DNA from 2 places in the Streptomyces sp. NBC_00287 genome. Region 2 is predicted to be linked to the other one. Evidence: predicted binding sites of a transcription regulator. Region 2 holds the regulator's gene; the other holds the start of a gene.

Region 1 (11,154 bases), 1.1 Mb from region 2:
CGGCGATCGGACCGTCGGGGTGGGCGCTGTTCCCGCTGCTGGCGGGGAGCGCGGGCCTGTGGTCGACGGCGGGGATCTACGCGGGCGGGCTGCTGACGGGGTACGGGGTGGGCTTCGTGACGACGTACGCCTTCGGCCTCAGGACTTCGTCTGCGTGATCCGCCAGAGCCTGCGCGGAAGTTCGCCCTCCTCGAAGGGATGCACCTCGCGGAGGTCCCACCCCTCGGCGAGGGCGTCGACGAGTTCGCGGGAGAAGAAGTGCACCGCGAACCCGCCGTGCTCCCAGATGTCGTCGCCGTGCCCGGTCCCGGCGCCGAAATGGGCGTCCCCGGTGTGCCGGACGGTGTACACGAACACCCCGCCCGGCCGCAGCACCCGCCGCACCTCGCCCACCAGGGCGTGCAGCTCCTCGGTGGACAGGGCCATACAGAGCAGCATGTGCGCGAAGACACCGTCGACGGAGGCGTCGGGGAGGGGCAGAGGCTCGCGTACGTCATGCACGGTGCGCGCGACGCGGAGGCCCTGCGCCCTCGCCGCGTCCCCGAGTTGCTCAAGCGCTACGGCACTGAAGTCGGTGGCGTGCACGGAGAATCCCTCGCGGGCGAGGAAGAGGGCGTCCCGGCCGTGCCCGGCCCCCAGCTCCAGCACATCCTCGGCACCGGCTGTCCGGAAGACGCCGGCGGCATGCACGGCCGGCGCCGAGGGCTCCTCGCCGTACATGCCCGGATGGGAGCCGTACATCCCCTGCCAGTGCGCCCGCTGGTCGTCGCCGAGGTCGTGCTCGTCGTTCACCGTCCGCACGCTACAGCGCGGTGGCCCGCCTGGCCGACCGGCAGGTCCGACCGCAGTTCGCGCACAACCGGTCCGCGAGGCGCAGCGAGCCGCCGCGCTCGGGCACGAGGTCGAACCACTGCCGGTCGGCGGCGGCCGGCCCGCGCACGGTCACCTCTGGCAGGTTCTGCCCCAATGGCAGTTTGTGCCACTTGTCAGTGGGGCCTGCGAGAGTGTGAGAACGCGCTTGGAGGGGGCGGACGATGACGAACGGTCACGGCTGGGACGGCATGGACTACCGGGGCTGGCAGGACCTGGGGGACGTACGGCGGCGCCTCGACGCGGGGGCCGATCCGGAGCGGTGGGGCATGGGCGGCTCCCGGCCGCTGCATCGGGCGGTCGTGTTCGGCTCGCCCGAGGTCGTCGCGGAGCTCGCGGGCCGCGTCCGCGACGTGGACGCGCTGGAGCACGGCGTGACGGCGCTGTGGGAGGCGGTCGTGGCCCGCAAAACGGAGAATGCGCGAGCCCTGGTCGCCGCCGGTGCCGATCCCGGCTGGGTCGGACACGGCGGCTGGACACCGGCCCGCCTCAGCCTCGCCGGCCCCGAGCCGGACCTGTTCCCGCTGCCCGAGGGAGCGCCCGGTCTGACGGACTCCGAGCGCGCGGTGGCGGACGAGGGCCGACGGCTCATATCGGCCGTCGGCGAGTTCCACTACGAAGGGACCGGGCTGGCCTGCGTCGCGGGGATCGACGCCGAGGAGGCCATACGACGGCTGTCGGCGACCCCGGCCGACAGCGAGTTCATGGACGAGCTGACGGAGGACATGTTCAGCTACGACCTGGACGAGACCCTGCGCTTCGTCGGGGTGACGACCGTGCCGGGCGGCTGTGTCGTCACCCAGCCCTGGGGCTACGGCCCACAGCAGCCGGTGGTCATGCGGCTGCTGTCCGAGGGCACCCTGGCCTACGGTCTGTACGCCAACGCCAAGAGCGGCAACCAGGGTTGCGTCTTCCGCGACGGCGTCGGCGAGGGCTGGGACCTGCACCCCGGCGGCGGCCCCTATCCGGAGGACAGCCTCGAGGAGGTGCTCTTCTCGTACGTCTACACCCACAAGGCGGTCGCCTACTGCCTCGCCTACGCCGGTCTGCGCCCGACGGACGCCCGCGCGGTGGTGGGTCCGCCGGACCACTGGGTCGAGCTGCCGGAGCGGGACTACTGGGCGCGATGACGAAGGCCCGCCGATCGCCGCGGGAGGGCGATCGGCGGGCCGAGGCAGGGCCATGGGCTCAGGACTTGGCCGTCGCCTCCGCCGGTGCCGGCGCGCCCTGCGCCGACGCGGCCAGGGTGGCGGCCGGTCGCTGGCGCGGGATGAAGGAGGCGACCGCGAAGGCAAGAAGCGCCGCTCCGGCGCCGACCGCGAGGACCACCTTGAAGCCGTTCTCGGAGGGCAGGGCGTAGCCGCCGAAGTTGGTGGTCATCTGGGCGAGGATGACACCGGCGATGGCGCTCGCCGAGGAGGTGCCGATGGACCGCATCAGGGTGTTGAGGCTGTTGGCGGCGGCCGTCTCGGAGGCGGGCACGGCGCCCATGATGAGGGCGGGCATCGAGCCGTAGGTGAAGCCGATACCGGCGCCGATGACACAGGACACCAGCACGAAGTGCCAGACCTCGGACATGAGGAGGATGTTCAGACCGTATCCGGCGGCCACGATCAGGGCGCCGATCATCAGGGTGACCTTGGGGCCCTTGGCCTTGGAGACGGCCGCCGAGACCGGGGCGGTGGCCATCATGACCAGGCCGGACGGCGCCATGACCAGACCGGCGACCAGCATCGACCTGCCGAGGCCGTAGCCGGTCTGCTCGGGCAGCTGGAGGAGCTGCGGCAGCACCAGGGACATCGCGAACATCGCGAAACCGACGGCGATCGAGGCGAGGTTGGTGACCAGCACCTGACGGCGGGCGGTGGCACGCAGGTCGACCAGCGGCTGCTCGATCCGCAGCTCCCACCAGCCCCACGCCAGCAGGATCACCACGGCCGCGAAGAACAGACCGAGCGTGGTGCCGCTGGTCCAGCCCCAGTCGGCGCCCTTGGAGATACCGAGCAGCAGACAGACCAGGCCCGTCGCCATACCCAGGCCGCCGACGAGGTCGAAGCGGCCTCCGGTGCGGACCTTGGACTCGGGCACGAAGACGAGGACGAGCACGGTGGCGACGGCGCCGAGGGCGGCCGAGGTCCAGAAGAGCATGTGCCAGTCGAAGTTGTCGGCGATCAGCGCGGCGGCGGGCAGACCGAGGGCGCCGCCGATGCCGAGGGAGGCGCTCATCAGGGCGGTGGCGGAGGCGAGGCGTTCGGCGGGCAGCTCGTCGCGCATGATGCTGATGCCGAGCGGGATCACGCCGGAGGCGAGACCCTGGAGCACCCGCCCCATGATCATCGGGATCAGCGAGTCGCTGAGCGCGCACACCAGCGAGCCCGCGACCAGCAGTACGGCGCTGACCAGCAGCATCCGCCGCTTGCCGAACATGTCGCCGAGCCGTCCGACGACCGGGGTGGCCACGGCGGCGGCGAGCAGGGTGGCGGTGACCGCCCAGGCGGTGTCCGAGGCCGGGGCGTCCAGCAGCTTCGGCAGCTCCGGGACGATCGGGATCACGAGGGTCTGCATCAGCGAGACGACGATTCCGGCCAGGGCCAGCACCGCCACCACGGCATTCGTCCTCGGCGGGGCGGAACCCCCCGCCGGGCCGGTCTTGGCAAGGGTGTCGGACATGGCGAAGCCTCCGTCGACAGGGAAGAGCGATTGACTGAGGCAACCGTAAGTCAGTTGATTGACTTAAGCAAGCGCCGCTGGTGGAGGCCGGTACGGCGCGGCCTTGAGGGGCCGCGCCCGGCTCTCAGTCCCGAGGGGCCCGCGCGTCGATGAAGGCCCGGATCCGCTCCTCGCCCAGCTCATGGACGGTCTCGTGGGCCCGCGGATCACGGGCGTGGAGGGTGTGGAAGAGCGGCCCGCTGTCCCCACCAAGTTCGACCAGCGAGGCCGAGGCGCCGCGCACCGCGCGTTCGGTGCCGGGCGGGGCCGTCAGGTCGATGCGGTTGACCACGCCAGGGGTCACCCACACCGGTACGCCCGCCAGGAAGCCGAGCACCTGAAGATGGAAGTGGCCGGTGAGGACGGCCTTGACGTCGGTGCCGCGGATGACGTCGGCAAGGGCCCCCGGGTCCCGCAGACCGAAGGGCCGCTGCACAGGATGATCGAGCGCTACGGGCGGATGATGGAAGGCGAGTACCGTCCCCTCGGCGGCGGGGGTCCGCAACACCTCGCGCAGCCAGTCGAGTTGAGCCTCGCCGAGGTGGCCCCACACCTCCCCCGGTACCAGCGAGTCCAGGGTCACGATCCGCCATCCGCCGACCGTGGTCACGGCCGCCCGTTCCCCGGCGGCGGACTCCAGCGCCGTCTCGGCGCAGTCGCCGCCGTCCACACCCAGATGCCCGCTGCCCAGCACCTTGCCGAAGGCGGCGCGCTCGTCGTGATTGCCGGTGGTGAAGAACACCGGCGCCCCCAGCCCCGCGGCGAACTCCCCCACCAACTCCCGGAGGGCGGCATACGCCTCGACGGCGCCGTCGTCGGCGAGGTCGCCGGTGACCACGACCGCTCCGATGTCCCGCTGGTGCCGCAGCTCGGCGAGCATCAGCCGCAGGGACTCGGTGGCGTTGACTCCGTGCTTGTTGGGCGCGTCGGAGCGGTCGAGGTGGGTGTCGGAGAGATGAAGGATCTTCATCTCCGGAAAACTAGCGGGAGTTGAGGGGGAGGGTCCATAGCGTTTCAGCTCAGGGACTTCAGCGCCGCCGGGTCGTACGGGGCCAGTTCGGTCACCCGGCCCGCCAGGACCTTCTCCGCCCACCGCGGGTCCTGGAGCAGGGCGCGGCCGACGGCCACCAGGTCGAACTCGTCGCGCTCCAGACGGTCCAGGAGGTTGTCGAGGCTGCCCAGCTCGGCACCCTCGCCCTGGAATGCCTTGATGAAGTCGCCGTTCAGGCCGACCGAGCCGACCGTGATGGTGGGCTTGCCGGTCAGCTTCTTCGTCCAGCCGGCCAGGTTGAGGTCCGAGCCCTCGAACTCGGGGAGCCAGTAGCGGCGCGTGGAGGCGTGGAAGGCATCGACACCGGCCGCCACGAGCGGGGCGAGGACGGCCTCCAGCTCCTCGGGGGTCTCGGCAAGGCGGGCGTCGTAGGCGTCCTGCTTCCACTGGGAGTAGCGGAAGATCACCGGGAAGTCGGCCGAGACGGCCGCGCGGACGGCGGCCACGATCTCCGCGCCGAACTTCGTACGGGCCACCGGGTCGCCGCCGTAGGCGTCGGTGCGGCGGTTGGTGCCCTCCCACAGGAACTGGTCGATCAGGTAGCCGTGCGCGCCGTGGAGCTCGACACCGTCGAAGCCGATCCGCTCCACGGCGGCGGCCGCCTCGGCGAACGCGCCGATGACGTCGTCCAGGTCCTGCTGGGTCATCGCCTTGCCGGTGGGCTCCTCGGCGCCGATGCGCAGCCCGGAAGGACCGACGGCAGGGGCCTCGGCGAACGGCGGCTGACCTGCTTGTCGCACCATGCCGATGTGCCAGAGCTGCGGGACGATCGCGCCGCCCGCGGCGTGTACGGCATCGGCGACCTTCGTCCACCCCGCGAGCTGCTCCGCGCCATGGAACCGCGGGATCCGGTCGCTCAGCCCGGCCGACTCATGGCCGACGTACGTACCCTCGGTGACGATCAGCCCGACCCCGGCGGCGGCCCGGCGCGCGTAGTACGACGCCACGTCCTCCCCCGGAATGCCGCCCGGCGAGAACGCTCGCGTCATCGGCGCCATGGCGATGCGATTGGGAACGGTCAGCCCGTTGATCGAAGTAGGACGGGACAGAATCTCAGCGGCGCGCGAGGCGGCTTCGGTGGCGGCGACGGTCATGTGGCAGCTCCTAGGGGTGGTTGATATATGCGCACGCATTGTTGCATGCACTTAAACAACCACCCATGGGCCCTGACACATTCCGCGCACCGAACGCGCCCCATAGGGGCGCGGGGAACTGCGCGACCAGCCCCCACGGCCCGCACCCGCCGAAACACCCGAGGGCGGCACCCCCTGTCGCAACAGGAAGTACCGCCCTCGGTAAGGACGTTGATCAACCGAAACCGGTCGATCAGAAGTCCATGTCACCGCCCGGCATACCGCCCGGAGCAGCCGCAGCAGCCTTCTCCGGCTTGTCGGCAATGACAGCCTCGGTGGTCAGGAACAGCGCAGCGATCGACGCGGCGTTCTGCAGCGCGGAACGCGTCACCTTCGCCGGGTCGATGATGCCCTCGGCGATCATGTCGACGTACTCGCCGGTCGCGGCGTTCAGACCGTGGCCGACGGCCAGGTTGCGCACCTTCTCGACGACGACGCCGCCCTCAAGACCACCGTTGACGGCGATCTGCTTGAGCGGGGCCTCCAGCGCGAGCTTCACGGCGTTGGCGCCGGTCGCCTCGTCACCCTCGAGGTCCAGCTTCTCGAAGACCCGGGAGGCCTGCAGCAGGGCCACGCCACCACCGGCGACGATGCCCTCCTCGACGGCCGCCTTCGCGTTGCGAACGGCGTCCTCGATGCGGTGCTTGCGCTCCTTGAGCTCCACCTCGGTGGCGGCACCGGCCTTGATGACCGCGACACCGCCGGCGAGCTTCGCCAGGCGCTCCTGCAGCTTCTCGCGGTCGTAGTCCGAGTCGCTGTTCTCGATCTCGGCGCGGATCTGGTTGACCCGGCCCTGGACCTGCTCCGAGGAGCCGGAACCGTCGACGATGGTGGTCTCGTCCTTGGTGATGACGACCTTGCGGGCCTTGCCAAGGAGGTCCAGGGAGGTGTTCTCGAGCTTGAGACCGACCTCCTCGGAGATGACCTCGCCACCGGTGAGGATGGCGATGTCGTTCAGCATCGCCTTGCGGCGGTCACCGAAGCCCGGGGCCTTGACGGCGACGGACTTGAAGGTGCCGCGGATCTTGTTGACGACCAGGGTCGACAGGGCCTCGCCCTCGACGTCCTCGGCGATGATCAGCAGCGGCTTGCCCGACTGCATGACCTTCTCCAGCAGCGGGAGCAGGTCCTTGACCGAGGAGATCTTGGAGTTGGCGATCAGGATGTACGGGTCGTCGAGGACGGCCTCCATACGCTCCATGTCGGTGGCGAAGTACGCCGAGATGTAGCCCTTGTCGAAGCGCATACCCTCGGTGAGCTCCAGCTCCAGACCGAAGGTCTGGGACTCCTCGACGGTGATGACGCCTTCCTTGCCGACCTTGTCCATGGCCTCGGCGATGAGCTCGCCGATCTGGGTGTCGGCGGCGGAGATGGAGGCCGTGGAGGCGATCTGCTCCTTGGTCTCGACGTCCTTCGCCTGCTCCAGCAGGGCGGCGGAGACGGCCTCGACGGCCTTCTCGATACCGCGCTTCAGGGCCATCGGGTTGGCGCCGGCGGCGACATTGCGCAGGCCCTCGCGGACCAGCGCCTGGGCGAGAACGGTCGCGGTGGTCGTACCGTCACCGGCGACGTCGTCCGTCTTCTTGGCGACTTCCTTGACCAGCTCGGCGCCGATCTTCTCGTACGGGTCCTCGAGCTCGATCTCCTTGGCGATGGAGACACCATCGTTGGTGATCGTGGGGGCGCCCCACTTCTTCTCGAGGACGACGTTGCGGCCCTTGGGGCCGAGCGTCACCTTCACGGCGTCCGCGAGCTGGTTCATGCCGCGCTCGAGGCCGCGCCGCGCCTCCTCGTCGAACGCGATGATCTTGGCCATGTGAAGTGGTCCCTCCAGGACTGGGGGTGATTCCTTCGGACCGCGCCCGCGCCCGCGACGGACGGCTCGCCTGCCCTGTGGTTCCTTGCCCCACCTGGCCTGCGGGCCTCACCGACCCGGTCCTTCTTTGTCACTCTCACCTTCAGAGTGCTAACGCCAATGATTAGCACTCGGCCCATGCGAGTGCAAGCGGCTCTCGGGGATCGGGCCGCGTCGGGTCGGGGCTCCCCAGGCATGCGGAAGGGCCCGCACCCGAGGGGTTGGGTCCCCGAGGTGCGAGCCCTTCAGCAGAAGACGTCGCTTGCGGTTCGTTGGTCGCGCGTTCAGGCAGAGACGCGAACCATGTCGGCCTGCGGGCCTTTCTGGCCCTGCGAGATCTCGAACTCAACCCGCTGGCCTTCTTCAAGGGTGCGGTAGCCGTCCATCTGGATCGCGCTGTAGTGGACGAAAACATCCGCACCACCGTCGACCGCGATGAAGCCGTACCCCTTCTCCGCGTTGAACCACTTGACGGTGCCCTGAGCCATGCCTAACTCCCCTATTACTGGCCCTTGCACAGATCCACACTTCGCGGATCCGGGTCAGACCTCACCCCCCACGGTTTGGGGGCGTGCGCCGGAACGCGTCGACCGCGGCTGAATGTATCTGTCCAACTGCCGTCTGCAACAGGTCAATCGGACGAGAATTCTGGACGCGCAGGGTCCGGAATGTAGTGAGAATTCGCCCGAATTCAGGGCAAGTCGGGCCCCATAAAGGGAGCATAAGGCGCAAAAGACCCGCACACTTTGGCTACTTCTCGTCGCATACGGAGTCGATACTCATATGCGTCCGGCATGCGGGGAGCAGCAGGTTCCCCAACTGTACCGTGCTCAACCATGCAGAATTGCCCCCTCCGTTTGTCTTACGGAGGGGGCAATTCAATGAACTCTCGGTGACGCACCTTACCGACGGTAACGATCAGCCGCCGGCGACCGCCGGAATGATGGAAACTCCGGCGCCGTCCGGGGTCGCCGTCTCCAGGCCCTGCTCGAAGCGGACGTCGTCGTCATTGACGTACACATTCACGAAGCGGCGCAGCTTGCCCTGGTCGTCCAGGACGCGCGCGGCGATTCCGGTGTGGTTCTTCTCCAGGTCGGCGATGACCTCGGCGAGGGTGCCACCCTCGGCCGTCACCTCGGCGGCACCACCGGTGTAGGTGCGCAGGATGGTGGGGATGCGGACTTTGACGCTCATGAGTCGAGGCCAGCCTCTCGGAAGGAGTCGAGGTTCGGACGGATCGTCGCGGTCAGGCCGGTGCCGGCCACCGCGTCGAGGGTCTTGAGGCCGTCGCCGGTGTTGAGGACGACGGTGGTGAGGGTCGGGTCCAGTACGCCGTTCTCGATCAGCTTGCGCGTCACGCCCACGGTCACGCCACCCGCCGTCTCGGCGAAGATGCCCTCGGTCCGGGCCAGCAGCTTGATCGCGTCGACGACCTGCTCGTCCGTCACGTCCTCCACCGCGCCGCCGGTGCGGCGGGCGATGTCCAGGACGTAGGGACCGTCCGCCGGGTTACCGATGGCCAGCGACTTGGCGATGGTGTTCGGCTTCTGCGGGCGGACGACGTCATGTCCCGCCTTGTAGGCCACCGACACCGGCGAGCACCCCTCGGCCTGCGCGCCGAAGATCTTGTACGGCTTGTCCTCGACGAGCCCGAGCTTGATCAGCTCCTGGAGCCCCTTGTCGATCTTCGTGAGCTGCGAGCCGGAGGCGATCGGGACGACGATCTGGTCGGGCAGCCGCCAGCCGAGCTGCTCGCAGATCTCGTACGCCAGGGTCTTGGACCCCTCCGCGTAGTACGGCCGCAGATTGACGTTGACGAAGCCCCAGCCCTCGCCGGCCGGGTCGCCGATCAGCTCGGAGCAGAAACGGTTCACGTCGTCGTAGTTGCCCTCGATGCCGACGAGCTCACCGCCGTAGACCGCGGCCATGACGACCTTGCCCTGCTCCAGGTCGTGCGGGATGAACACGCAGGAGCGGAAGCCGGCGCGGGCGGCGGCGGCGCCGACGGCACCGGCCAGGTTGCCCGTGGAGGAGCAGGAGAGGGTCGTGAAGTTGAAGGCGCGGGCGGCCTCGATGGCCTGCGCGACCACGCGGTCCTTGAAGGAGTGCGTCGGGTTGCCGGAGTCGTCCTTGACGAAGAGCTTGCCGGCCTCGACACCCAGCTCGCGGCCGAGGTTGTCGGCCTGGACGAGCTTGGTCCAGCCGGGGTTGATGTTGGGCTTGTCCGCCACGTCCGCCGGAACGGGCAGCAGCGGCGCATAGCGCCAGATGTTCGCGGGTCCCGCCTCGATGCGCTTGCGGAGCTCCTCCGTGTCGTATCCGGAGAAGTCGTACGCGATCTCGAGCGGGCCGAAACACTCCTCGCAGGCGAAGACCGGGCCGAGGGGCACACGGTGGCCGCACTCGCGGCAGCTCAGCGCGGCGGCGGGGCCGAGGTCTACGGTGTTCGTGGTGCTTGCAACAGTCTGCACAGCCATGGAGGCGAGGCCCTTTCTCCTCATCTTCCTCACGACGCACTTCGCCGTGAGACGGATTTGGCACCTTCCCTAGTCGGGAGCCTCGCGGAGAACGATCAACACTGATCTACGAGTACCGACTGGAGGGTTGCCGGGGCTTCATCGGGCCGTATCCCTCTGCCCCTCTGGATGAGCGGTATGTAGTTGTAGACGCAAACAACCCCCGACATGCGATGGTCATCAGCGTTGTTCAAGACTGTAACCGAAGGCCAGGACAGTTGAGATAGACGTCCGAACCGCGAGATGGATCACACAGGATCCCGTCCCTATCTCCGTCAGTGAGGAGCCGCAGACTGTGCTGGAAGAAGCCGAGCGCTGGCTGAGCACCCGCTCCTGGTCCGTGACCGACCGCCCGCTCCACCAGATCCTGGCCGCGAAACGCAGCTCGGGCCAGACGGTCTCCGTCGTGCTGCCCGCGCTCAATGAAGAGGAGACGGTCGGCGACATCGTCGCCGTCATCCGGCATGACCTGATGCAGCAGGTCCCGCTGGTCGACGAGATAGTCGTCGTCGACTCCGGATCGACCGACCGCACCTCCGAGGTCGCCGCGGCGGCCGGGGCGACGGTCGTGCACCGGGACGCGATCCTGCCCCGCCTGCCCGCCGTGCCCGGCAAGGGCGAGGTGCTCTGGCGCTCGCTGCTGGTCACCCGCGGCGACATCGTCTGTTTCATCGACGCGGACCTGAAGGAGTTCTCCTCGGACTTCGTCTCGGGGATCGTCGGCCCGCTCCTCACCGACCCCGGCGTCGACCTGGTCAAGGCGATGTACGACCGACCGCTCGGGCAGGCGGCGGGCCAGGGCGGCCGGGTCACCGAGCTGATGGCCCGCCCGCTGCTGAACATGCACTGGCCGCAGCTCGCCGGCTTCGTCCAGCCGCTCGGCGGGGAGTACGCGGCCCGCCGCTCCCTGCTGGAACAGCTCCCCTTCCCCGTCGGCTACGGCGTCGAGCTCGGCATGCTGATCGACGCGCTGCACCTGGTGGGTCTGGACGCGCTGGCCCAGGTCGACGTGGGGGTGCG
Region 2 (11,154 bases):
GTCTTAAGTAGGCAATCCGGGCGGAGTTTTCGCCGGCCGCTCCTCCAACGCCTCCAACGCTATCCGCACCGCCTCGTCCAACTGGGCGTCCACCCCCGCCGCGTAGTCCTGTGGCCGCTGCACCACTTCCACATCCGGGTCCACCCCGTGGTTCTCCACCCCCCACCCGTAACCCTCCAGCCAGATCGCGTACTTCGGCTGGGTGATCAGCGTGCCGTCCACGAGTCGGTAGCGGCTGTCGATGCCGATCACCCCGCCCCATGTGCGCGTGCCGACGACCGGGCCTATGCCCAGTGCCTTGATCGCCGCGTTGACGATGTCGCCGTCCGAGCCGGAGAACTCGTCGGCCACGGCTACGACCGGGCCGCGCGGGGCGTCCTCGGGGTAGGCGTACGGCCGCATGCCCCGCGGCACTCCCCAGCCGACGATCCGCCGGGCCAGCTTCTCCACGACGAGCTGTGAGGTGTGGCCGCCGCGGTTCTCCCTGACGTCCACGACGAGCCCCTCCCGGGCCACTTCCGCGCGCAGGTCCCGGTGGATCTGCGCCCAGCCCGGCGCCTGCATGTCGGGGACGTGGAGGTAGCCGAGCCGTCCACCGCTCCGCTCATGGACGTACGCCCGCCGGCCCGCCACCCAGTCGTGGTAGCGCAGGGGTTCCTCGTCCGCCACGGGGACCACGACCGCGTGCCTCAGCTCGCCGCCGCCCGCCGGGGACACGGTCAGCTCGACCGGTCTGCCCGCCGTGCCGACCAGCAGTGGGCCGGGGCCGGTCACCGGGTCCACCGGTATGCCGCTCACCGCGACGATCGCGTCCCCGGCCCGTACCGCCACCCCGGGTGCCGCGAGCGGGGCGCGGGCGTGGGGGTCGGAGGTCTCCGAGGGGAGGATGCGGTCGATGCGCCAAGTGCCGTCCTCGCGGCGGGAGATGTCGGCGCCGAGCAGGCCCTGGCGGGGGCCGCCGCCGGAGCCGCCGCGCGGGACGACGTACGCGTGGGAGGTGCCGAGTTCGCCCTGGACCTCGTAGAGGAGGTCGATCAGGTCGTCGTGGGTGGCCAGCCGGTCCAGGACCGGGCGGTAGCGGTCGAGCGCCCCCGCCCAGTCCACGCCGCTCATGTCGGGGCGCCAGAAGTGGTCCCGCATGATGCGGCCGGTCTCCTCGTACATCTGCCGCCACTCGGCGGCCGGGTCGATCAACTGCCGTACGCGGCCGAGGTCGACGGTGATGTTGGAGTCGCTGTCCTCGTCGCCGGAGGCCCGCCGGTCGCTCGGTACAACCTTCAGCCGGCCGTCCGTCCACAGCAGCACCCGCTTGCCGTCGCCGCTGACCTCGAAGTGGTCGGCGTCGGCGGCCAGATGCTCCACGCGCTGCTGGACGAGGTCGTAGCGCTCCAGCTCGGACTTGGGATCCGGGTCGTCCGGGGTGGCCCTGGACGCGCCGAGTTCGCCGGTGACGGGGTGGCGCAGCCACAGGACGCCGTCCTTGGCGGCGCGCAGGTGGGTGTAGCGGGCGGCCTCGACCGGGAACGGCACGATCCGGTCGGCGAGCCCTTCTAGGTCGATGCGGGTGGTCGGGGTGCCCTCGCTGTCGGGCGTCTCGTCCTTGTCGGGCGCGTCGAAGGGGCGCCCGTGCCGCTGCGGTCCGAACGGCGAGGGTGTGGTCGCGGCCAGCGTGATCAGGTACGGGCGGGAGCCGGCCACGAAGGCCAGGTCGAAGACGTGCTCGTCGTAGACCGGGTCGAAGGAGCGGGCGGAGAGGAAGGCGAGGTGCTTGCCGTCCTGGGTGAAGGCGGGGGCGTAGTCCTGGAAGCGCAGGGGGGTCGCCTCGGTGACCGACAGGTCCGTGGTGTTGGCCAGGCGCAGCTGGCTCAGCGGGGTCGGGCCGGGGTGCGACCAGGCCAGCCACGCCGAGTCCGGTGAGAAGACCAGGCCGGACACATCTCCGTCCTCGCTGCGGTCCACCTCGCGGACCTCGCCGGTCTCCCGTTCGACGAGGAGCACCCGTCCGTCGTGCGAGGCGACGGCGGCCCGGCTGCCGTCGGGGGCCATTGCGAGGCCGAGGACGCGGCCGAGCTGTCCGGCGGCGAGCCTGCGCGGGGTCGCGCCCGGGGCGAGGCCGGTCGCGGGAGCGAACTCCAGCGCGTCGTCGCCCTCGGCGTCGGTCACCCACACCACCCATTCCTCGCCGTCGACGCGGAAGGTGCGGGGCTTGCGGGCCCGTACGCCGGGTTCGGCGGCGAGCGCGCGGGCCGGTCCGGAGCGGTGGGTGACCCAGTGGACGGAGCCGCGCACCAGGACGGCGCTGCCGCGCGCGGTGTGGTCGGGGGCGGCGGCGCCGAACCAGCGGGCGGCGCTGACCGGGTGCGGGCGGCGGTCGGTGCGCTGGCCGCCGAGCCGGATGTCGAGTCGGCGCGGTTCGGCGCCGTCCAGGTCGTCGAGCAGCCAGAGTTCACCGGCCGAGGCGTAGACGACGCGGGTGCCGTCTCCGGCGGCGTGGCGGGCGTAGTAGCCGTCGACCGGGGTGTGGCGGCGCAGGTCGGAGCCGTCGGCGAGGGAGGAGTAGAGGGCGCCCACCCCTTCGTGGTCGCTGAGGAAGGCGATACGGTCACCGGCCCAGACGGGGTACTCGATGTTCCCGTCCAGCTCCTCGTGCAGCCGGACGAACTCGCCCTGTCCCTCCCGGTCGATCCACAACTTGCCCATCCGGCCGCCCCGGTAGCGCTTCCAGTGGGCCGCCTCCAGGCTCATGGTCGCGGACAGCAGCACGGTGTGCGGCCCGTACGCCACATCGCCGACGATCCCGTACGGCAGCGTCGTCGCCGGTCCGCCGTCGAGCGGGACGGCGTGCGCCCAGGTGCGGTCCCGGCTCGCCTGGCCCCGGTTGCTGGTCGCGAGGACGTGTCCGTCAGGGGTCCAGCCGCGCACCCGGGTCCGGGCGCCCCAGTGCGTCAGGCGGGTGGAGGGGCCGCCGGTCACGGGGGCGGTGTGCACCTCGGGGGCGCCGTCCCGGCTGGAGGTCCAGGCGACGGTGGTGCCGTCGGGCGAGATACGCGGCAGGGTGACCGGCATGTTGTCGGCGCTGACCCGCCAGGCCCGGCCGCCGTCCAAGGGGGCGAGCCAGACATCGTCCTCGGCGGTGAAGGCGACCAACTCGCCGTGCGGATGCGGGTACCGGAGATACGCGGCAGGCTGAGTCACCCGATCACCCTACGCAGACGCGTGACCTCGGGTAAGGGGTTTCCGATCACTTGCTCATTTGCCCTCGGGCCAGCACTGCGGATTCTCCTTGCACCACAGCGTCTTGGTGACGGTCACGGTGACGGTGGGCTGACCTGGCTGCGCTCCGCCGCTCGGCGGGGAGACCGGCGACGGAGTCCCGTCGCAGTCGCCGAGGCCGTCAACTTCGAACCACACCTTGCCGCCCACCTTCGCGGTGAGGTGCCCGCGCACGCACTTGCCGTCGATCGCCCGCGTGACAATCCCGTCGACGGTGATGTCCTTGCCGTCCTTGGTCTTGCCGGTGCAGTCCACCTCGGCGACCGTCTCCTCGCCCGCGGTCGGGGTCGATCCGTCGCCGTTGTCGCCGTAGGAGGCGGTACAGGTGAGCCACTGGACGTCCGCCTTCTGGCGCTCCAGCTCCCGGGTCACCGTCTGGTCGGTGGTCCACGCGATGGACGCGGTGCTCATCCCCACGGCGTCGCACGCGACGGCCCCGCCGACGGCGACCACGACCAGTCCCGCCGCACCCGCCACACGTGCCCCGCGCGGGCGAACCCAAATCCGCCTCAATACCCCCATGGAGGGCAGCCTGCCACTGTCCCGGCCGCCGCGGTAGAGCGCATACGGACACTCAGCACTCCCGCACGTCACAATCTAGTGCCGTCCAACTGCCGTTGTACCGGAGGACCGTTGACACCCCCGCGGATCCGCTCGCCCCGCCTTCTGCCGTCCCCACGCACCCCGGCCGACCCCCCATCGGTCACGGACCCGGCCCCGGACCCGGCGACCTCACCGCCCGCACCGCCGCGCCGGCGCCGGGTGCGGATGCTTGTCGACGTGGTCGATCAGCCGGACGAAGTGGCGTATGTGACCGGGCTGTTCGAGGAGCGGCGATGGGCGGTGCGTCCGGCGGAGGAGTCGGCCGTCGCACACCGGACCACGCTTGTCGTCGAGGTCCGGCTGCACGGGGCCCGCTTCGGCGCGTTGCGGACGGCCACGATGGAGGTGGAACGGCTGGTCAGACAGGCGGAGTTGGGGGCTTGGGTGCGGGATGCGGCGCTGGTCGAGCACCCACGCCCGGCGACCACGACGTACAACGTCCACCGCGTACAGCCGACTTGGCGACGTCTGCTGATCTGGCTGGGCCTGACGGACGAGCAGCGGGCGGTGACCGTCCCGGCGGGCCCGGAGTCACAGCAGGCCGCGCGTACCGAGCTGTCCGCGCGCACGCTGGGCGGGCGCGACTTCGATCCGGCGGCGCACGGGCTGCGGGTGCCGGGGTACTCGGACGCGAACCCGCCGCTGGACGAGACCCCGCACGAGCGCCGGGTCCGGCTGGCGTGGGTGGCGGCGGGCGCGGTCGGGATCGTGCTGGCGGTCGGCTGCGGCATGTACGTCATGTGGGCGGACGGCTGGTGGAAGCTGCTGCCCGCCCTGCTGAGCGCGGCGGGAGCGCTGCCGCTGGGCCGGGCGGCGAAGGAGACCCGGGACCGCGGCCGGCCGGTCCAGTGGGCCGCGGGGGTCGCCGGGACTTCGGCATTGGCCGCATTCGGGGCGCTGGTGGGCCGGGACACCGAGCCGCAGGTGCTGTGGGCGGCGCTGCTGGTGCTGGCCCTGGCCGCGTTCACGGGCGCCGGAAGTGTCCTCGCCGTGCGCCGGACGGTCTTCACCCGCCATGCCGCCTGGCTGCTGCCGCTGTCCGTGCCGGTGGTGTGGTCGATGGTGCACTGGCTGGGCGGGCAGATGCACTCGGCGTATCTGGACCGCTTCGACATCCGTGCCGACGCCGTGCCGACCGGGCGCCTCGGCACCTATCTGGTCGCCGCCGAGCCCATGGGCCTCGCCCTGGGCAGCGCGCTGTTCTTCCTCGCGATCGTGGGCTGGCTGCGCCACCTCCACCTCGGCCGGGACAGCGGCAACCGCTTCTTCGCCGCCGTCCTCGCGACCCTGCTGGCCGTCGTCTACGCCCTGACCGCGGTCGGCCTCGGCACCAGCAAGGCGGCCAGTGCGGCGGGCCGGGCCGCCGAGAACGCCGCCCGCGTCGGCGACGAACCGCCCGCCTACTTCGGCATCTACGGCCACTTCATGTGCCTGCGTCCGGTAGCCGAGGACGCCCCGCTCGCCGTGTACAACGGCCCGGCCCCGACCGACCACCCGGTCCTGTCCTTCGGCACCACCGGCGACTGGATCTGGCTGTGGGACCCGGCCCGCGAGAACGGCCTGATCCAGGAGTCCTTCGCGGTCCGCCGGGAGGACGTCCAGCTGATCCCGGCGAAGAACCCGGCGACCAAGAGGTGCTAACCGACCAGCAGTTGCCACTCCTGCAGCTCCACCAGATTCCCCTCGGGATCCTTGAGATGGGCGACCCGCATACGATCCGTCAGCTGCGCCGGACCATGGACGATCACCGCCCCGCGCTCGGCGATCCGCTCGCAGTAACCGTCCAGATCGTCCACCCGCAGCACCACCAGCGAGCGATGCCCCGTGGCCGTGTCGCCGAGTTCGCCCAGTACCTCGGCCATCATCGACCGGTCCTGCAACGCGATCCCCGCCGCACCCGTGGCCGGGCTGAACTTCTCGTACGGCCCCTCCTGCGACCCCGACTGCGGCTTCAGGCCGAGGACGTCGGCGTAGAAGCGGTAGCAGGCGGGGAAGTCGCTGACCAGCAGCCGGACCTGGGCGAGTTCCACGGCGGTCTCCCTCGGGTCAGCCCCAGCGACCGGTACGGCCGAGGAGCAGGGCGGCCGCCGCGGTCCCGGCGGTCGAGGTGCGCAACACGGTGGGCCCGAGCACATACGCCCGCGCCCCGGCCTCCTCGAAGAGCGCCAACTCCTCGGGAGACACACCCCCTTCCGGCCCGACGACCAGCACGATCTCACCCTCCGTGGGCAGTTCGGCGGCGGCCAGCGGCTGGGTCCCGCTCTCATGGAGTACGGCGGCGAAGTCGGCCTTCGCGAGCAGTGCCGCGATCTGCTTGGAGGTTGCCGCGTCCGCGACCTCGGGGAAGCGGACCCGCCGGGACTGCTTGCCGGCCTCGCGCGCGGTGGCCCGCCACTTGCCGAGCGCCTTCAGCCCGCGCTCGCCCTTCCACTGCGTGATGCACCGGGACGCCGACCACGGCACGATCCCGTCGACCCCGACCTCGGTCATCGTCTCGACGGCCAGCTCACCCCGGTCGCCCTTGGGCAGCGCCTGTACGACGGTGATGCGCGGCCGCGGCTCGGGTTCCTCGGCGACGGAGTCGACCCGGAGGATCAGCCGGTCCTTGCCCTCGGTCTCCAGCACCACGCAGTCCGCCCAGCGCCCGGCGCCGTCCGTGAGGACGACGTCCTCGCCGGGGCGCAGCCGCTTCACGGAGACCGCGTGCCGGCCCTCGGGTCCTTCGAGGACGTACCGGCCGCCCTGTCCCGCGTCGAGGTGCTCGACCACGAAGACCGGCGCCGTCATCAGCCCGCACCGCCTTCCTGAAAGGCCGACAACGCTGTCCTGGCGGCGGCGAGTTCGGCCGCCAGTACCTCCACGAGCTGCCCGGCGGGCAGCTCCCGTGCCATGCGGTGGCCCTGTCCCGCCCACAGCGCCATGCCCTGCGCGTCGCCCGCCTTGGCGGCCGCCTTGCGCAGCGGTGAGGTGAGGTGGTGGATCTCCGGGTAGGCGGCGGGGGCGTACGGGCCGTGCTCGCGCATGAAGCGGTTGACGAGCCCGCGCGCGGGGCGGCCGGAGAAGGCCCGCGTCAACTCGGTGCGTGCGAACAGCGGGTTGGTCAGGGCCTGCTTGTGGACGGCGTTGGCGCCGGACTCGGGGGTGGCGAGGAACGCGGTGCCGAGCTGGGCGGCGCTCGCGCCCGCGGCGAGCACGGCGGCGATCTGGCTGCCGCGCATGATGCCGCCGGCGGCGACGAGGGGGATGGTGACGGTCTCGCGGATCTGGGCGATGAGTGAGAGCAGCCCGATGCCGGTGCCGTCGGTCTCGGGGTTGTCGCGATGCGTGCCCTGATGTCCACCGGCTTCGACGCCCTGCGCGATCACCGCGTCGGCACCGGCCCGCTCGACGGCGAGGGCTTCCTCGGCGGTGGTGGCGGTGACGAGGGTGAAGGTTCCGGCCCGGCGCAGGGAGTCGAGTACGTCACGGCTCGGCACGCCGAAGTGGAAGGAGACCACCGGTACCGGGTTGTCGAGCAGGACGGCGAGCTTGGCCTCGTAGCCGTCGTCACGGCCGCTGTCGCGGTCCCCGAGCTCGGTCTCGTACCAGCCGGCCTCTCCGGCCAGCTGATGGGCGTAGACGTCGACGGCCGCCGCGTCGGCGTACTCCGGCTGCGGCATGAAGAGATTCACGCCGAACGGGCGGCCGGTGAGCCCCCGTACCTGCTTGATCTCCTGGTACATGCCATCGGCGGTCTTGTACCCGGCGGCGAGAAACCCCAGCCCACCGGCCTCGGCCACGGCAGCGGCAAGCGTCGGCACGGAGACACCGCCCGCCATGGGGGCCTGCACGATCGGAAGGGGAAAAAGATCGGTCAGCGCGGAGGACATGACGGCATGTTGTCACGTCCTCCGAACAAGTCCGAATCCACCCTTCCCAGTGGCATAGGCCAATTCTTCAGCCCGTCCGGCGCTTGAGGACGAGGCCTTTCAGGCCGACGGGGGGTCTGGGGGCGCAGCCCCCAGTGGGGGTCCCCCCTCTGGGGGAGGGACGGGTAGGGGCGGCGGGGGCGAGACCAGAAGCCTCGGCCCCCCACGGTCAGCGCCCGTTGAAAGCATCCTTCAACCGCGAGAACAACCCCTGCTGCCCCGGCTGGAACTGCCCCTGAGGCCGCTCCTCGCCCCTCAGCTTCGCCAGCTCGCGCAGCAACCGCTCCTGCTCGGGGTCGAGCTTGGACGGGGTCTGGACCTCGACGTGGACGATCAGGTCGCCCCGGCCGCCGCCGCGCAGATGCGTGACGCCCCGGCCGTGCAGCGGGATCGACTGGCCGGACTGGGTGCCCGGGCGGATGTCGACCTCCTCCAGCCCGTCGAGGGTCTCCAGCGGCACCTTCGTGCCGAGGGACGCCGCCGTCATCGGGATCGTCACCGTGCAGTGCAGATCGTCCCCGCGCCGCTGGAACATCGCATGCGGCAGCTCATGGATCTCGACGTAGAGGTCACCGGCGGGACCGCCACCGGGCCCGACCTCGCCCTCACCGGCGAGCTGGATCCGCGTGCCGTTGTCGACACCGGCCGGGATCTTGACCGTCAGGGTGCGACGCGACCGTACGCGACCGTCGCCCGCGCACTCCGGACACGGCGTCGGAACCACCGTGCCGAAGCCCTGGCACTGCGGACACGGCCGCGAGGTCATGACCTGGCCCAGGAAGGACCGCGTCACCTGCGACACCTCACCGCGCCCGCGGCACATGTCACACGTCTGCGCGGAGGTCCCCGGCGCGGCGCCCTCACCATTACAGGTGTTGCAGACGATCGCCGTGTCGACCTGGATGTCCTTCGTGGTGCCGAAGGCCGCCTCGTCGAGCTCGATCTCCAGACGGATCATGGCGTCCTGGCCACGGCGGGTACGCGAGCGCGGACCGCGCTGCGACGCCGTACCGAAGAACGCGTCCATGATGTCCGAGAAGTTCCCGAAGCCACCGGCCCCGAAGCCGCCCGCGCCCGCGCCGCCCGCCTGGGACAGCGGGTCGCCGCCGAGGTCGTAGACCTGCTTCTTCTGCGGGTCCGAGAGCACCTCGTAAGCGGCGTTGATCTCCTTGAACCGCTCCTGGGTCTTCGGATCCGGATTGACGTCCGGGTGCAGCTCGCGAGCGAGCCGCCGGAAGGCCTTCTTGATCTCTTCCTGCGACGCGTCGCGACGCACGCCGAGAACGGCGTAGTAGTCCGTGGCCACTTACGACTCCGCCAGGATCTGTCCGACGTACCGTGCCACTGCGCGTACCGCTCCCATCGTTCCCGGGTAATCCATGCGGGTCGGTCCGACCACGCCGAGCTTGGCGACTGCCTCGCCGCCCGAACCGTAGCCGACCGACACCACGGACGTGGAGTTGAGTCCCTCATAGGCGTTCTCATGACCGATGCGTACGGTCATGCCCGAATCCCCGGCCTCGCCAAGGAGCTTGAGAAGCACGACCTGCTCCTCAAGGGCCTCCAGAACGGGCCGGATCGTGAGGGGAAAGTCATGTCCGAAGCGGGTGAGATTGGCGGTGCCGCCGATCATCAGCCGCTCCTCGTTCTCCTCGACCAGCGTCTCCAGCAGCGTGGAGAGAACGGCCGAGACCGTGCCGCGGTCCTCGTGGTCGAAGGCCTCGGGGAGGTCCTCGACGAGCGTCGGCACATCGGTGAAGCGCCGGCCCGCGATCCGGCTGTTCAGCCGGGCCCGCAGATCGGCCAGGGACGTCTCGCCGAACGGCGCCGGGCAGTCGACCATCCGCTGCTCGACCCGCCCGGTGTCCGTGATCAGCACGAGCATCACGCGCGCGGGAGCGAGCGAGAGCAGCTCGACATGGCGCACGGTGGACCGGGTGAGCGACGGATACTGCACGACGGCGACCTGCCGCGTGAGCTGGGCGAGCAGCCGCACCGTCCGCGCGACGACGTCGTCGAGATCGACGGCGCCCTCGAGGAAGTTCTGGATGGCACGCCGCTCGGGCGCGGTCATCGGCTTGACGCCGGCCAGCTTGTCGACGAAGAGCCGGTAACCCTTGTCCGTCGGGATACGCCCGGCGCTGGTGTGCGGCTGAGCGATGAAGCCCTCGTCCTCCAGCGCCGCCATGTCATTGCGGACGGTCGCCGGGGAGACGCCGAGGTTGTGCCGCTCGGTCAGGGCCTTCGACCCCACCGGCTCCTCGGTGCCGACATAGTCCTGGACGATGGCGCGCAGCACCTGAAGCCTGCGTTCGCTCAGCATCCGCGCTCACCTCCAGAAGTCGTCCCCCAGTCCCCCGGGGCGCCTCGCCTGGCACTCTGTCCGTCCGAGTGCCAGCGTTCCCGGCCCCAGTGTACGGCGGTGGGGTACTCCCCGGGCAAGGTCGGTCCTGCTGTGACGGGTTGTAGAGCTAGCGTCGCGGTATGACGGTGACTTGGGAAGAGCTCGGGTGGGAGCGGGTCGCGGCCGGGGTGGGCCGGTGCCGGCTGCCGGGCTGGGACTGTACGGCCGGCCTGGTCCTCGGAGAGGGTACGGCGCTGGTGGTCGACGCCGGGTCGAGCCTGGCCGAGGGGGCGCGGCTGCGGATGCGGGCGGAGGCGCTCGCCGGTCACCGTGTGACCCATCTCGCGCTGACGCATCCGCACTTCGACCATGTCCTCGGGGCTGCGGCGTTCGCGGGGGCGGAGGTCTACGGCGCGGTGGGCATCGACTCGGTGTACGGGCCGCACGGCCGGGCGGAGCTGCGCGCGGACGCGGTACGCAACGGTCTGGACGCGCGCGTGGCCGACGAGGCGGTGGACACCCTGGTGCCGCCCCGCCACCACGTCTCCGGCGAGTGGACCCTCGACCTCGGCCCCCGCCGCCAGGTCCTCCTGGCCAACGTCGGCCCCGGCCACACGGCCCATGACCTGGTGGTCCTGGTCCCCGGCACGCCCGAGGTCGTCTTCTGCGGCGACCTGGTCGAGGAGTCCGGCGAGCCCCAGGCGGGCCCGGACGCCGTACCGTCCCAGTGGCCGGCGGCCCTGGACCGCCTTCTCGCACTGGGCGGCGAGGACGCGCTGTACGTGCCCGGTCACGGAGCGGTGGTGGACGCGGCGTTCGTACGGCGGCAGCGAGACGCCCTGGCGGCCCGTTTCGGCGTGTCGCTCTGACAGCCGTACGGCTTCTCCTATCGTCATCCGAATGCGCCAGTACTCTCCGGACCTGACCCCGCCCTGGAAGAAGCCCAAGCCGGTCCCCGAGGTCGAGGCGGAGCCCGGCCTGGTGGTGGAGGAGCCCGGCACCGGCTTCTGCGGCGCGGTGATCCGC

What was found. The regulator HrcA, encoded in region 2, represses chaperone genes, less so after heat shock. The targets are predictions, from matches to a motif close to TTNGCACTCNGNNNNNCNGAGTGCNAA.
Region 1: groL (chaperonin GroEL) is a predicted target of HrcA. The motif match lies at 7,743-7,769, and genes of this name have one in related genera.

What each region holds. Positions count from the first base shown of each region.
Region 1 is NZ_CP108053.1:4,387,642-4,398,795, forward strand. Features, by position in the region: gene OHT76_RS19835 (PTS transporter subunit EIIC) at 1-158, shown strand, start outside; gene OHT76_RS19840 (class I SAM-dependent methyltransferase) at 139-741, opposite strand; gene OHT76_RS19845 (hypothetical protein) at 803-946, opposite strand; gene OHT76_RS19850 (ankyrin repeat domain-containing protein) at 1,035-2,000, shown strand; gene OHT76_RS19855 (MFS transporter) at 2,059-3,540, opposite strand; gene OHT76_RS19860 (metallophosphoesterase) at 3,665-4,549, opposite strand; gene OHT76_RS19865 (NADH:flavin oxidoreductase) at 4,594-5,724, opposite strand; gene groL (chaperonin GroEL) at 5,957-7,579, opposite strand; gene OHT76_RS19875 (cold-shock protein) at 7,903-8,106, opposite strand; gene OHT76_RS19880 (MoaD/ThiS family protein) at 8,537-8,812, opposite strand; gene thrC (threonine synthase) at 8,809-10,095, opposite strand; SAM riboswitch class I at 10,113-10,270, opposite strand; gene OHT76_RS19890 (glucosyl-3-phosphoglycerate synthase) at 10,430-11,154, shown strand, end outside.
Region 2 is NZ_CP108053.1:3,266,731-3,277,884, forward strand. Features, by position in the region: gene OHT76_RS14890 (S41 family peptidase) at 4-3,195, opposite strand; gene OHT76_RS14895 (hypothetical protein) at 3,250-3,795, opposite strand; gene OHT76_RS14900 (hypothetical protein) at 4,054-5,517, shown strand; gene OHT76_RS14905 (VOC family protein) at 5,514-5,906, opposite strand; gene OHT76_RS14910 (16S rRNA (uracil(1498)-N(3))-methyltransferase) at 5,923-6,663, opposite strand; gene OHT76_RS14915 (nitronate monooxygenase) at 6,663-7,745, opposite strand; gene dnaJ (molecular chaperone DnaJ) at 7,954-9,090, opposite strand; gene hrcA (heat-inducible transcriptional repressor HrcA) at 9,091-10,107, opposite strand; gene OHT76_RS14930 (MBL fold metallo-hydrolase) at 10,269-10,997, shown strand; gene OHT76_RS14935 (DUF3097 domain-containing protein) at 11,029-11,154, shown strand, end outside.